DNA from 3 places in the Photobacterium minamisatsumaniensis genome. Region 3 is predicted to be linked to each of the others. Evidence: predicted binding sites of a transcription regulator. Region 3 holds the regulator's gene; each other region holds the start of a gene.

Region 1 (4,949 bases), on a different contig from region 3:
TCTCTAATTGATCCGCCATGCCCGCATATTCGCTGTAGGCTAAGTTAGGATTAGCAAGCGAGCAAAGCATTGAACCATAGATGGCAGGATCCGCAGGCATGGTGACAACGTTTTCTACCGATGATGGGTTCTCCCAATCTTTCGATAGTGCAGCCGCAAAGGCGAGAAGTTCGTCACCTTGACCGTTCGGTTGAATACGCTGCTGCGGTATCGATGATTCCGTCAAGATACGTTGGTGAAGAGCATTACCATTAGGATAAGCATTGATACGATCGCCGGGTAAGAGTCGGCTGCGACGAAATTCTGTCATAGCGGCAAAGCCGGGCTCAGCAAAGACAGGCCATTTATTTGGATCGCGGGAAAAGTAATCCGAAAAGACATCTTGGTGAAGTTTTTGGAAAGTAGGGGAAAGCAAGTTTGCGTCGTGTTCTCCGAGGAGCGACAAACAAGATACAGCCATTGATAAAACCTATAGATTGACGATAAATACGCTGAGAGCGTTAAATAAAAAGACAGGATGAATCGAAAATGAAAGATAAACGTCTTAATAAAGGCGAGACGTTATGATTCAGGCACTGGATTACTTCCAGTGCCTAGATACCGTTTTAAGGGTTATTTATTTCAGTTTAAATTGCGTGACTAAACTGAGTAGTCCTTGATTGGCTTTAGCAACAGAATCTGTGGCTTTGACCGTTTCTTGTCCGCTTTGTACTAAGGTATTTACAATGTCTCTGATGGTGAGCATGTTTTGGTTTACCTCATTACTGACGACACTTTGTTCTTCTGCAGCTGTTGAAATTTGTGTACTTAACTGCTCGATTTGATTCACCGATAAGCCCATTTGGTCTAAGGTTTCGGAAACCTCAGACGTAGTATTGGCCGCCGATTGGCAACGTTCTTTTGTATTGTTCATTGCTGTAACAACGTTATTTGTGCCTTGTAATAATTTAGCCAACATCTCATTGATTTCAGACGTGCTCTGCTGTGTACGCGCCGCTAATGCACGAACTTCATCGGCCACAACAGCGAATCCCCGTCCTTGTTCGCCTGCGCGTGCGGCTTCAATCGCGGCATTCAAAGCCAATAAGTTGGTTTGCTCTGCAATGTCACCAATAACAGAAAGTGTCGCGTTGATTTGATTGGCATCTTGATTCATGACTTGAATACGTTCAGACATGGCATCGACTTCATCAACCAAACTGCTCACACTACTGACGGCATTATGCACAACAGCTTTTGATTGATCGGCTTCAGCATTGGCCGCTTGCGTGATTTGCGTCGATTGTACGATGTTTTCTGCCACTGAAATTGCGGTCTCGCTCATTTGTGATATAGCGGTTACAACCTGTTCAGTTTCGTGCGAATGCGTGAGAAGTTGGCTTTCATTCTGTTTAGCGTTTGTGCTTAACTGCTCGATATTTGATGAGATCAAAGTGGATGAGTCGACGACTTTCAGCATCATGTGTTGCAAATTACTGACAAAGTCATTAAAGCCGTGACTGATTTGTCCCAAATCATCATTACTATGCACGGTGAGGCGTCGGGTGAGATCACCACTGCCTTTACCAAGATCTTGAACCGCGCCTTTAAGCTCGATGAGAGGGCGGTAAAGGTGACGCATAATCATGATTATCGCGATAACACTCACGAGAATCAGTACTAAAATAAGCATGATTGAATCTGAAACCATTTCATTCACACTCGTAAGTGCCGTATCTTCATCAACGAAGATCATCAACGTCCACGAAACATCGTTTGAGAGGTTTATACGAGTGAAATACCCATGCATTTGAGTGCCGAGGTAGGGAATGAGTAAATTACCGTTAGAACGGCTTTTAAAGCTTTGTTCAAGCTCGATAAAATCAGAGCTGACTTGTGATGGGGTTTTGCCGATATCGGTAGGATCATCACTCGCAATAAAAATGAAATTATTATCGACTAAAGTTGCCGCACCACCTGCAAAACGGAACTCATTGACTTTTTGGGTTATTTCCCCAAGTTGTAAATCGCCTAAAAGAACCCCAACAAACTGACCGTTCTCATACACCGGTGCTGCAATACTGATGACGGGATTATTGGTGACTGAATCGGTATAAATATCGGTTAGTATAACTTGCCTTTGTTGTTTCGCTTGAATGTACCATGGACGTTGCTTGAATTGCTCAGAGACAGGGAAAACACCATTATCGCCACCGTGAGCGGCATAGGTACGGCCATCATCGTAGGCGATAGCCGCATTGTTCAAATTACTTGAGGCCGCTAACAGCGTAACTAAATTGATATTCTCTTGCTGTGAAAGATCAGCTGAAAAAAGTTTGGCGCTGTGATCAATAGCGCTTATTTCATCTTTTACCCAAGTTTCAATTTCGGAGGCTTGGGAATATAAGGTACTCATGGTCGTCTGGGTTAGACTATCAACCATGTATGTTTTTAAACTGTGGATGTTGATAGCACCGAGAACAAATAACGAGCAAGCCACCAAAGCCGCAACACTGAGGTTAATTCTTGCTTTAAACCCTAGCCTCATAATATTTCCTTGTAATAAAACACTTGGTATAAGCAGTCTATGTAGGTCACATATATGCATAATGGCGTCGTTATATCAGACTGAAGTGAAAGACGGTTATAGCTAATCTACTAAAGTGTCAATAATGCGATCTTAATCCATATAATAAGTTTCAATGGAGTGTTTTTTAGGCATTTATGACTGCTTTATGTCCAGTTTTATAGTGTTTATAATATGCTTTTAATTTTATTATGAATTTTATGTATCGTTCGGCCGTTCGTATCTTGGTATGTATGTAGTGTTTAGTGTGGATTAAATTACTGTATTTTATATTCGACGTTGGAATAAATTACGCCTTTTAATCATGCCTCTCACGATAGAATCGCTTGAATTGTAAAGCACTCTGTATATTATGGACGTATGGATGTCTAAAGTGGTAGGTATCTAAAGCTGTATCTGTTTATTAAAGGATTAGTCATGAAGGAACATGCCAAGATGAAACGATGGATTCTATCTATAATCGCCTGTGTGAGCTTAGCGGCTTGCGGTCAAAAGGATGATTCGATTATCAAAATAGGAGCGACCTCAGGGCCGCACGCTCAAGTTGTTGAGGCTGTAGCGAAAGAGGCACAAAAACAAGGCGTGAACATTGAGGTTGTTGAGTTCTCAGATTATATCACCCCAAACGCGGCTCTGGCCGATGGAAGTCTTAACCTTAATAGTTATCAGCATTTACCTTTTTTGCAAAACTACAATAACGGGAACAATGCCAATCTAGTATCTATTGGCGAGTCAATACTTATGCGCATGGGGATTTACTCTAACAAACATGCCTCTCTAGCCGAGCTACCTGAAAAAGCCAAGATTGCCATTCCCAATGATCCAACCAACGGTGGGCGAGGGTTGCTCCTTCTAGAAGAGGCACAGTTGATTACCTTAAAACCTGACGTTGGTTTTACAGCAACGCTGCATGATATCGTTGATAACCCAAAAGGTTTTAGGTTCGTTGAGGTTGAGGCCGCTCAATTGCCGAGAAGTCTTGATGATGTTGATGCCGCCGCTATCACGATGAACTATGTAATGTCTGCGGGGCTAAACCCACAGGAACAAGGTTTGTTCTTAGAAGCAAAAGATGCACCATTAGCGGTAATGGTTATCGCAGCTCGAGAAGACGAGAAAGATAACAGCGACTATCAAAAAGTGGTTAGCATTTTTCATTCTCAGCCGATAGCTGAATTTATGCAAGAAGCCTTTAATGGCACGATTGAGCCAGCAAGTTAATATGCTCTTTGACTTGATGTAAATAAAGCCCCAAATGATTGCTGAATTTTGGGGGCTTTATTGTATTAGAGCCCTCCATTTTCACGTAAAGACGATAATCCGCACGCAAATATCAAGCTTCTAAAGCACCCCCAATTGGTTAAGTGTCTAATATTCTCGTTACGGGTAATAATTGGTTGATAAGATAACGATCTGTATTATATTTAGCCTTGTACTACCACGTTACTTTGGGCTTTATACAAACTTAGGAAGAGTATGCATTACGATATTTTTAATGGTGATGCCGATGGCATTATTGCTTTACTGCAATTACGCTTAGCTGAACCCAAGCAAAGCACATTGATCACTGGTGTTAAGCGAGACATTAAACTGCTAGAACAAGTAGTCGCGAAAGGTAATGTAACGTCAGTAACAGTATTAGACATTTCGATGGAAAAGAACTTACCTGAATTAGAGCGCTTATTAGCGCAAGGTGTTGAGGTCTTTTACTGTGATCATCACCGTTCAGGAGAAATTCCGGCCGCTAGTAACCTTGAAGCATTAATTAACTTAGATGCTGAAGTCTGTACCAGCTTATTGATTAATGAAAAACTCAATGGCCAGTTTGTACATTGGGCGATCGCTGCTGCTTTTGGCGACAACCTATATGCTGCCGCTTTGGTTCTAGCTCAGCAACAGAACTTTACTGAAACTGAGATAGCGTTTTTGAAAGAGCTTGGCACATTAATCAACTATAACGGTTATGGTGCATCGCTATTTGACTTACATATAGCGCCTGCTGAGCTTTATACCTCACTGATGAAATATGAGAACCCATTTGATTTACGTGAAGATCAAAGTTCTCCGTATTACTTGTTAAAAAAAGGCTACGAGCAAGATTATAAAAATATAGCAGCATTAACTGCTATTCATGATGACGATATTAGCCGGGTATTTGAATTGCCCTGTGAAGCGTGGGCAAGGCGTATAAGTGGTGTCTTTAGCAATGAATTGGCAAACCAACAGCCAGATAAAGCACACGCGGTGTTAACGTTAAATGCAAATCAAGACGATTATACTGTCAGTGTTAGAGCACCGTTGAATAACCGAACTGGGGCTGATGAAGTCTGTACTCAGTTTAAGACCGGTGGTGGGCGTAAAGCTGCTGCTGGAATCAATGCAC
Region 2 (4,949 bases), on a different contig from region 3:
AACCTCAGGTATATTTGGTGAATGAATATCATAAACACCTGGACCAATTTCATTCGGGTAATCAAATTTTTCAAACGCTTTCAGTAATTCCATATCTGAGCGTGACGTTTCAATCGTGATCACATCAGCATCTAAAGCAGCAACAGCTTTAATGATATCGTTAAATTCGCTGTAACACATATGAGTGTGGATCTGTGTTTCTGGCTCTGCGCTTGCCGCTGAAATCTTAAATGCCTTCACTGCCCACTTTAAGTATGCTTGCCACTCACTGACTTTCAACGGTAAGCCTTCACGGATTGCAGGCTCATCAATCTGAATGACTTTAATGCCTTTATTTTGCAAATCCGCCACTTCATCTCTTAGTGCTAGCGCGATTTGGTTTGCTATCGCTTCACGGCTTAAGTCTTCACGTGGGAATGTCCAGCCCAGAATAGTAACAGGACCAGTTAGCATGCCTTTTACTGGTTTTTCAGATAACGATTGCGCATAACTTGTCCACTCAACAGTCATCGGCTTTGCACGATAGATATCAGAAACAATGACTGCCGGCTTAACACACCGAGAGCCGTAGCTTTGAACCCAACCAAAACGCGTGACAGCAAACCCTTCTAGCTGCTCTGCAAAATACTCAACCATGTCATTACGTTCAGCTTCACCGTGTACCAACACATCTAAACCAAGACGCTGTTGGCGTTCGATGGCATCTGCAATATGGCTTTTCATTGCTGTGGTGTAATCTTGTTCTGATAGCCGCCCCGCTTTAAAATCACGTCGCTGAGTACGAATTTCCGATGTTTGAGGAAATGAACCAATTGTCGTAGTAGGCAGTAATGGCAAGTTTAATGACTGGCGTTGTTTTCTTGCTCGTTCATTATATGGCAACTTACGGTCAGCTAAGGCATCGCTTATTGCTTGAGTTCGTAGGCTTACTGCTTTGTTATTAACACGTTCACTGGTTGCCCTCGCCTTAATTGGCGCACTGTAGCGTACACAATCATCAATGGCGATTTGGTTTCCATCCAATGCTTGAGCTAGCAGCGTAACTTCACGGCATTTTTGCTTCGCAAACGCTAACCACTGACGAACTTCTGGATCGAGTCCTGTTTCTAAGTCTAAATCAATCGGGGTATGAAGTAATGAACAAGATGTTGCCACCCACAGTCGTTCACCTAGCTGCGCTTTTATTGGGATGAGTGATTCAAGTATTGCACTAACATCTGCACGCCATACATTTCGCCCATTAATCACACCCGCTGAAAATACCCAGTTATCAGGTAAAGCATCTGCCACCGTTTGAAGCTGCGCAGGTGCTGAGGCTATATCGAGATGTAAACCGTCAACCTTTAATGCTGTTATACGGTCGAGATGGTGGGTAACGTTATCGAAGTAAGTCGTCAATAGCAGCTTGGTGCTTCCGTGTAGTACTTGATAAGTAATCTTGAACGAATCAGCCCACGCTTTAGGTAACTCTAACGCCAATATCGGCTCATCAATCTGAACCCACTCAACACCCAAGTTAGCCAGTTTACTCAGTATTTGTTGGTAGGCTGTTAGTAACCTTGGTAACAGCGAAAGACGGTCAAAACCCTGTTCTTTTTCTTTACCTAGCCATAAGTAAGACACAGGGCCAAGCAGTACAGGCTTTACTTTGTGACCGGCTTTTTGTGCTTCAGCAACTTCTTCAAACAATTGCTGCCAGCTCACCTTAAACTCATCATCCGCACTGAATTCCGGCACAATATAATGGTAATTCGTGTTAAACCACTTAGTCATATCAGAAGCGGCACACGCACAGCCTGTTGGAGCCTTACCACGAGCAACACGGAATAACGTATCGAGATCAGGAAAGCCAGTCCGGTGCCTTTTAGGTACATGTCCTAACAATAGGCTTGTTCCAAGCACATGGTCATACCATGCAAAGTCACCCACCGAAACATACTCTAAACCTGCTCCTGATTGGTCACCCCAGTGACGGTGACGTAACAAGCTACCCACTTCCTTTAATTCAGATTGGCTGATTTCTCCACGCCAGTATTTCTCTTGTGCAAATTTTAATTCTCGTTGGCTACCAACGCGTGGGTAGCCAAGAATGTGTGTAGTCGTACCCGCTGTTTCTGCTACGTCTTTTCGTTCTACTATCGTCATCGTGCTCTCTCATCCATGTCAGCGGTATTCCGCGTTGATGTATAAACAATGACGCACAGCCGAATTATGAGCAATTTCTAATACTTAATGATTAGCATGAAATATATTCATAATTATTAGAATCGAAAAAACAACAACACTTTAGCCGTCTAGATGTTTACACATCCAGTAATACACAGTACATTGGCACAAAGATAGGTTGCATACTCAACCTGTAGACAGACATTGAAGCGGATCTTCAGCTGCCTCTTTCAATCAACAACAAGGATGAATTTGCAACGATGATTGAAATAAAACACCTTAGAACGTTATCAGTGTTACGCGACACGGGCTCACTAACGGCAACCGCAAATACGTTGTGCTTAACCCAGTCAGCGCTTTCACATCAGTTAAAAGATCTGGAACAACGCCTTGGCGGTCAGCTATTCTTACGGAAAACCCGTCCAGTGAAATTTACGGCAGAAGGACAAATACTCCTGCGCCTTGCTGATGACCTGATCCCAAGAATAACCAAAGCAGAACATGAATTAGCCAGCTTAAAAGAAGATACTAATGGACGTTTACATATGGCCATTGAATGCCATTCTTGTTTTCAGTGGCTCATGCCTGCGTTAAAAGAATACCAAATACACTGGCCTAGTGTAACGCTCGATTTCTCATCTGGATTTGGTTTTGAGCCGATACCTGCCTTATCCGCAGGTGAATTAGATCTTGTTATTACGTCAGATATACAACCACGTAATGAAATACATTTCGAACCCTTATTTGATTTTGAAATGCGACTCATCGTTTCACCACAGTCACATCTTGTCGATAAAGAATATATAAGCCCTGAAGATCTACTTGATCAAACCATGCTGACCTACCCCGTACAGAAAAACCGCTTAGATGTGGTTAAACACTTTTTACAACCTGCTGGTATTGAACCGAATCATTGGAAACAAGCTGACAACACCCTAATGCTCATTCAAATGGTCTCGGCAGGGCTTGGTGTGGCCGCATTACCCAATTGGGCCGTTTATGATTATGCCCGCCAGGGACTCATTGTGAGTAAGCCACTTGGGGATGGACTATGGCGTCGTTTGTTTGCAGGAGTTCGAGCCTCAGAGCGAGAAAGGCATTACTTATCGGCATTTTTTGCCACAGCAAAACAGCAATGCCAAACGCATTTAGAAGGGATAAAGCCAGCATAGCCGCAATTAATTAATAATTGCGGCTATTTATGCTAAAAGAATGAGGCTATTTAAATTGATTATTGATGGGATCGTAGTGGTAACCCAGCGATTCCATTTTTTCATTTAGCTCGTTGAAGTCTAGTTCGTATCGACTCACGAGCTCTTCAACCGTTGAGCATTCAAGACGCAGCCTTTCGTTAACGATGCCCAGCACAATGTTTCCATCCATGCTTAACAAGTTATTGATCTCCATACCTACCTCCTTGATACCAATTAACCAAATATTGATAACCAATATAAGCATAGTCAGAGTTAAGCTGATTGAAAAAATCCGCGTCACATATCTTACTTTTCCTCTGCAATGTAATAAGCCGAGGTAATGTTAAACAAGCGCGATTTGTAGGCTAGCTGAAACAGCCATAAAACAAGCCGCAACAACAAGTTGCCACTTATTCACAACCTTACCTGTTAGTAAGTGCATCGCCCATACCAATAAAGCACATACCATTAATAGTAATGAGCCTATTACATTGCTGGTTAATTCGCTTAATGCTGTTTCACTCAATGAAGAGGACAACCATAAAATACACAACACGCTTAACATCGCACTAGCAAAGCCGGCGAAAGGCAGTAGGCGATGAAATGCCTGTAGGCGAGTACGAGCTTGCGTTAATAATAAATGCGCAGTCAATGAGCCAAACAGTACAACGGCACAAAGGCTCAACGCTGCACCTTGCAGCGTTAATACTGGTAATAAACCTAACCAAGCAATAAACGCTAACGCATCTGCTGCATAGAAAACCTTTAGGGGACCAGCATCACGGGTTTTGCCGGTTTTAACTTTCAATGTGAAGTAACCCAACGCCACCATGGGTAAAACAGCAATTGGCTGAAATACCGATGCAATAAGCCAACCAAGAATCAGTACTGGCAGCGTTTTGTGTACTCGACCACGTTGCCCTGGACAGATATCGCCCTTAGTAAGAACGAGAGTCAATATAAGCTGAGCGCCAAGTAGCGCAGGAATAAGAAACATAACACCTGTGTTCATAAAACGGGTTCTTTACTATTTGTAGGCCAATTAATATGGTGCTGATAATAGCAAGTCCCGCCTACGATACCAAATCAAGTACAACCAAAAGGCAGCAACATACTGTCTATGCTAATTCAGCATTATCCTATGTGCATATCAACTTACTGGATCAGTATCACTGAAATCAGTTGTGCTCTATAGGATAATGGTGAGTCACAGTTTACACATCCTGTTAATTACGTCAGTGAATGGGATTTTTGTACTAATATCGATGAAATCGATATAAGCGAGAATGATGCACGAAACACCGAATCAGATAATACGATCTATAAAGCTATACATCCCTGATTTATGGAGTGCGGATGCTCATTCAAACAGCTTTCGCAATACCCGCAGTGGTTACCTTTGTAGCAGAGTGAGTATGCTGGGTTCTGTATGGGGAATGCTTGTACTCGCTTGGCTACCTTTTGACTTGGCTTTTCTCGCCGAGCATCAAAGCTACCCTATTATTCTGGCGCGGGCACTGCTTGGTATTTTCCTTCTTGTTCTTGCTAAATATAACCATCAAGTCACTTCACTAAAGCATTCCAAGTCAT
Region 3 (4,949 bases):
TTGCCTTGGCGCAGCGCATTAAGCACCTGTACTTGGCGTGGCGCGCGCTTCAAGGCCGTGATCGGCTGTTCTTGCCCCGCAGCCGTCAAATGCCACATTTTCAGGCTTGATGGTGCCGCTTCACGCCCTTTTCTGAGCAGCGCAGGCATAGCGTTTGCCAAGGTATCGCCAAGCGGGAATTGGTAATAACCACTCGCCCAATTTAAGAGCTTGAACAGGGGCGGGTGCCACAACGGAGCGTGGTCTAATACGGCATAAAGTGGTTTGAGTTGTGCGAGCGGAAAGTCAGAGCTATCTGTAATTGCGATGACAATACCAACCAACTGCTGACGCCCAAAAGGGACTTTAACCCGCCCACCAATGACGGGTGCTTGCTCGGGTTTGATTAAATAATCAAACTGTTTATCAAGGGGAACAGGAAGGGCCACTCGGGCTATATTGGGCGTCATATCTAACCGCAGAATCCGCATGTACTAAGATAGAGAAGTGTACCTTGCCAAGCCGCTAGCAGCAAAGCGGTGAAAAAAGGAGCGTATCTGTTGATCTAGGGAGGATGATTGATTACTATACGCCGCCTGAATTCGGTGTATTGGCTATGCTGCCGTTACACTATTATTATTAACGACGTGTGGTGCCCGGCTTTGGATCGGGAGAGCGACACGGCCTTACTTTTGAGGTTATCCCATGAAACAAGGTATCCACCCACAGTACACTGCAGTTAACGCTCGTTGTTCTTGCGGCAACACTTTCGTATTTAACTCTACTATGAGCAAAGACATCAACCTTGATGTATGCGATAAGTGTCACCCTTTCTACACTGGTAAGCAGCGTCAGGTTAGCACTGGTGGTCGTATCGACAAATTCAACAAGCGTTTCGGTGCTCTTTCTACCAAGTAATTGGCAGAAAATGTTGAAAGAAGAGGGATGCTACGGCGTCCCTTTTTTTATGCCTATTTATTATAAGACTAAACATCCCTCGACGAATCCCTGCCTCATTTTCTGCTAGTATCTTTAATAACCAAATGTATTCTGGTGCATTGATTTATATCGCTCTGAACCAAAAAGTTTGCACGAATTGCTCTATACAGGCTTAGCTGTGCGACTATATTCCGTGATTGAAAGCGATGAAATTGATAGTTATTGACCACTTTCGCCTTTACTTGACTATTCTGCTCGGGAATTAATGGCATGACCAGATGTTCGATACTAGGATTTTGTGCTGCTATAGAATATGCTCTACCTCTAAATTATTAAATAAAGTCACTTCCAGTCAGGATTTCGAACACTATGTCGTCTGAAGATTTTCGCCAACAAGCTTTGCACTACCATGCTTACCCAGTACCAGGCAAAATTGCCGTTGAACTCACTAAGCCAGCCAATACTGTAGAAGATCTTGCTCTTGCTTATAGCCCAGGTGTGGCTGAGCCAGTGCGTGAAATCGCACAGAATGCTGAAAATGTTTATAAGTACACGGGTAAGGGCAACATGGTTGCTGTTATCACCAATGGTACTGCGATCCTTGGCCTTGGTAATTTAGGCCCATTGGCATCGAAGCCAGTCATGGAAGGTAAGGCGTTATTGTTCAAGCGCTTCGCAGGCCTAGACTCGATTGATATCGAAGTTAAACACCGTACGATCGATGAGTTTGTTGATACCGTTGCGAACATTGCTGACACCTTCGGTGGTATCAATCTTGAAGATATCAAAGCCCCAGACTGTTTTGAGATTGAAAAGCGTTTGATCGAACGCTGCCATGTACCGGTTTTCCATGATGATCAACACGGTACCGCAATCGTAACGGCTGCGGGCATGCTTAATGCACTTGAGCTTCAAGGCAAAGAGATTGGCGAAGCTGTGATTGTTTGTCTAGGTGCTGGTGCGGCTGCGGTTGCTTGTATGGAGCTATTGATCAAGTGTGGCGCACAGCGTGAGAAGATCTACATGCTTGACCGTAAAGGTGTGATCCACACACGTCGTGACGATATCAATGAATATAAGCAATTATTCGCCAATAATACCGATAAGCGCACATTAGAAGATGTTATCGAAGGTGCTGATATCTTTGTCGGTGTATCTGGTCCAGACTTGCTTGCGCCAGAACTGCTTAAGCTTATGGCGGATCAGCCGATTGTTTTTGCTTGTTCGAACCCTGATCCAGAAATTAAACCAGAGCTGGCTCATGCCGTTCGCGATGATTTAATTATGGGTACAGGTCGTTCTGACTACCCGAATCAGGTAAACAACGTTATCTGTTTCCCATTCATTTTCCGCGGTGCATTGGATGTGCGTGCGAGTGAAATTAATGATGAAATGAAATTGGCTGCGGTAAAAGCGATCCGTGAACTAGCCCAAGAGCCAGTACCTGCGGAAGTGGTTAAAGCGGCTGGTGTCGATAAGCTAGAGTTTGGCACCGATTATATTATTCCAAAACCGATGGATCCACGTTTGCTACCACGCGTTGCGAAGGCAGTCGCGCAAGCCGCGGTTGATTCGGGTGTGGCTCGAATCGAGATGCCTGTCGGTTATATGGAAAGCTAATCTGCTTTAGGTTGCCTTACCAATAAAAAAACCAGCCCCAGGCTGGTTTTTTTATTTTTGTTGACGAGAAAAGGAGGTTTACTCGTTAATGTCTTCGTACTTAATGCCCATCTCTTCCATTAGCGCTTTTGCTTCGGCTGGCAAGTCGTCAGGGCAATCTTTACGGATATCTTCATCGGTCGGCAGGGGCTGGCCCGTGTATGCGTGCAAGAAGGCTTCACATAGCAACTCGCTGTTGGTGGCATGGCGTAAATTATTCACCTGACGGCGAGTGCGCTCATCAGTTAAAATTTTAAGCACCTTCAATGGAATCGAAACAGTAATTTTTTTTACTTGTTCGTTTTTCTTACCGTGTTCCGCGTATGGACTGATGTATTCGCCATTCCACTCTGCCATTGTTAACCTTCTCAGCGATGTTTGATTGAATAAATATGATAGGAGTGAATTCTAGCCGGATTTACTGCCATAAGCAAAGACATGTAGACGTCTAGAAGTGTTGACGTCTTTTGTAAATATGGTTATGTTGTTGCATAAACGTTATTCGCAGCAGGGGCTCGCCCCGACAAGGAAAGTAATATGAGTGATAAGAAGCTTGCCACTATAGCCGTTCGTACTGGCATTGAGTCAGACTCTCAGCACAATGCCGTTGTGCCGCCGATTTACCTGACATCAACCTACAGCTTTCCTCGGTTGGGTGAGCTTCCACAATATGATTATTCTCGCTCTGGTAACCCCACCCGTAACATGCTCGCCGATGCCTTGGCAGAACTCGAAGGCGGCGCAGGTGGTGTGGTAACCAGCTGTGGTACTGCTGCAATTAACTTACTCGCATCGGCCTTGCTTGGCCCAGATGATCTGGTTATTGCCCCACACGATTGTTATGGCGGTACGTATCGTTTGTTTAATACGCGAGCGACGAAAGGTGACTTTAAGGTCCGTTTTGTTGATCAAACCGACCCTGAGGCCTTGGCTCAAGCATTGGCATTAAAGCCAAAACTGGTTTGGGTTGAAACACCGTCTAACCCATTACTGCGAATTGTAGATGTTGCGGCATTGTGTACATCTGCAAAGCAAGAAGGCGCATTGGTTGCGGTTGATAATACTTTCTTATCTCCAATCCTTCAGCAGCCCATTGCACTAGGGGCTGATTTTGTGATCCATTCAACAACCAAGTACATCAACGGCCATTCAGATGTTGTCGGTGGCGTATTGATCTCTAAAGAAGCGGAGCAGGCCGAGACGATTGCTTGGTGGGCGAACTGTATTGGCGCAACGGGCGCACCGTTTGATGCTTATTTGACGCTGAGAGGCTTACGAACCCTTGCTCCAAGAATGCGGATGCATGAAGAAAACAGCGCCAAAGTGCTGGCTTATCTACAGCAACAGCCGCTTGTGGGACAAATTTACCATCCAAGTCAGCCTGAGCACCCTGGTCATGACATTGCGCTTAAGCAGCAAAAAGGCTTTGGTTCAATGCTGAGCTTTGAGATTGCAGGAACCTACTCGCAGCTTGAAGAGTTTGTTCACGGACTGAAGTTCTTCTCACTGGCAGAGTCGCTTGGCGGTACTGAAAGCTTGATCTGTCACCCTGCCAGCATGACTCACCGTGCAATGTCGGATGAAGCGCAGGCAGAAGCGGGCTTAAAGCCTTCTTTACTGCGTTTATCCGTTGGTTTGGAAGATGCTGATGATCTGATTGCGGATCTTGACCAAGCATTTAAGAAAGTGACGGAGGCAGTGTAATGACCCAACTAGCAGTACGCCAACTTCATAAATTTGGTGGTAGTAGTCTGGCTGATCCTGAATGTTATCGTCGCGTTGTTGATATCCTCAATCAGTATTCTGGTGAGAATGATCTAGTGGTGGTATCAGCGGCAGGTAAAACCACGAATAACCTGATCCAATGGGTCGAGTTATTGGGTAAAGATGGCCGCCAAGCCCATGAAACATTACAGTCATTACGCCAATTTCAGCAGCACTTGATTGAAAGCTTGCTACATGATGGTGTTGCTGATGACTTGTTGACCCAGCTACACCTTGAGCTTGCGGATCTTGCGCGTCTTGGTGAGCAGGCACTGACAGAGACGGATGTTGCGAATGTGCTCGGTCATGGTGAGCTATGGTCAGCACGCTTGCTGGCAGCATTGTTAACTCAGCAGGAAATGACTGCGACGGCACTCGACTCACGTACGTTTTTACGGGCTGAGCGAGCGGCACAGCCTGAAGTTGATCGTGCTCTGTCATGGCCCTTGCTGAAAAGCCAGCTAGTTCAGCATAGCCAGAACCGTATTGTTATCACCGGTTTCATGGCTCAAAACATCGCCGGAGAAACCGTATTGCTCGGCCGTAATGGTTCTGACTATTCGGCAACGGTGATTGGTGCCTTGGCGGAAGTTTCGCGCGTGACTATC

What was found. The regulator MetJ, encoded in region 3, represses methionine synthesis genes. The targets are predictions, from matches to a motif close to TTAGACNTNTANANGTCTAA.
Region 1: a site for MetJ is predicted at 2,919-2,938, ahead of L4D78_RS08375 (MetQ/NlpA family ABC transporter substrate-binding protein). Genes of this name have one in related genera too.
Region 2: a site for MetJ is predicted at 2,287-2,306, ahead of metE (5-methyltetrahydropteroyltriglutamate--homocysteine S-methyltransferase). Genes of this name have one in related genera too.

Annotation. Positions count from the first base shown of each region.
Region 1 is NZ_JAKJSI010000016.1:98,643-103,591, reverse strand. It holds gene L4D78_RS08385 (pyridoxal phosphate-dependent decarboxylase family protein) at 1-460, opposite strand, end outside; gene L4D78_RS08380 (methyl-accepting chemotaxis protein) at 617-2,527, opposite strand; gene L4D78_RS08375 (MetQ/NlpA family ABC transporter substrate-binding protein) at 2,984-3,787, shown strand; gene L4D78_RS08370 (DHH family phosphoesterase) at 4,043-4,949, shown strand, end outside.
Region 2 is NZ_JAKJSI010000053.1:32,564-37,512, reverse strand. It holds gene metE (5-methyltetrahydropteroyltriglutamate--homocysteine S-methyltransferase) at 1-2,145, opposite strand, end outside; gene L4D78_RS24400 (LysR substrate-binding domain-containing protein) at 2,427-3,338, shown strand; gene L4D78_RS24395 (DUF4250 domain-containing protein) at 3,385-3,573, opposite strand; gene L4D78_RS24390 (hypothetical protein) at 3,703-4,371, opposite strand; gene L4D78_RS24385 (GGDEF domain-containing protein) at 4,775-4,949, shown strand, end outside.
Region 3 is NZ_JAKJSI010000014.1:150,735-155,683, forward strand. It holds gene priA (primosomal protein N') at 1-449, opposite strand, end outside; gene rpmE (50S ribosomal protein L31) at 685-897, shown strand; gene L4D78_RS06850 (malic enzyme-like NAD(P)-binding protein) at 1,288-2,538, shown strand; gene metJ (met regulon transcriptional regulator MetJ) at 2,617-2,934, opposite strand; gene L4D78_RS06860 (O-succinylhomoserine (thiol)-lyase) at 3,115-4,281, shown strand; gene L4D78_RS06865 (bifunctional aspartate kinase/homoserine dehydrogenase II) at 4,281-4,949, shown strand, end outside.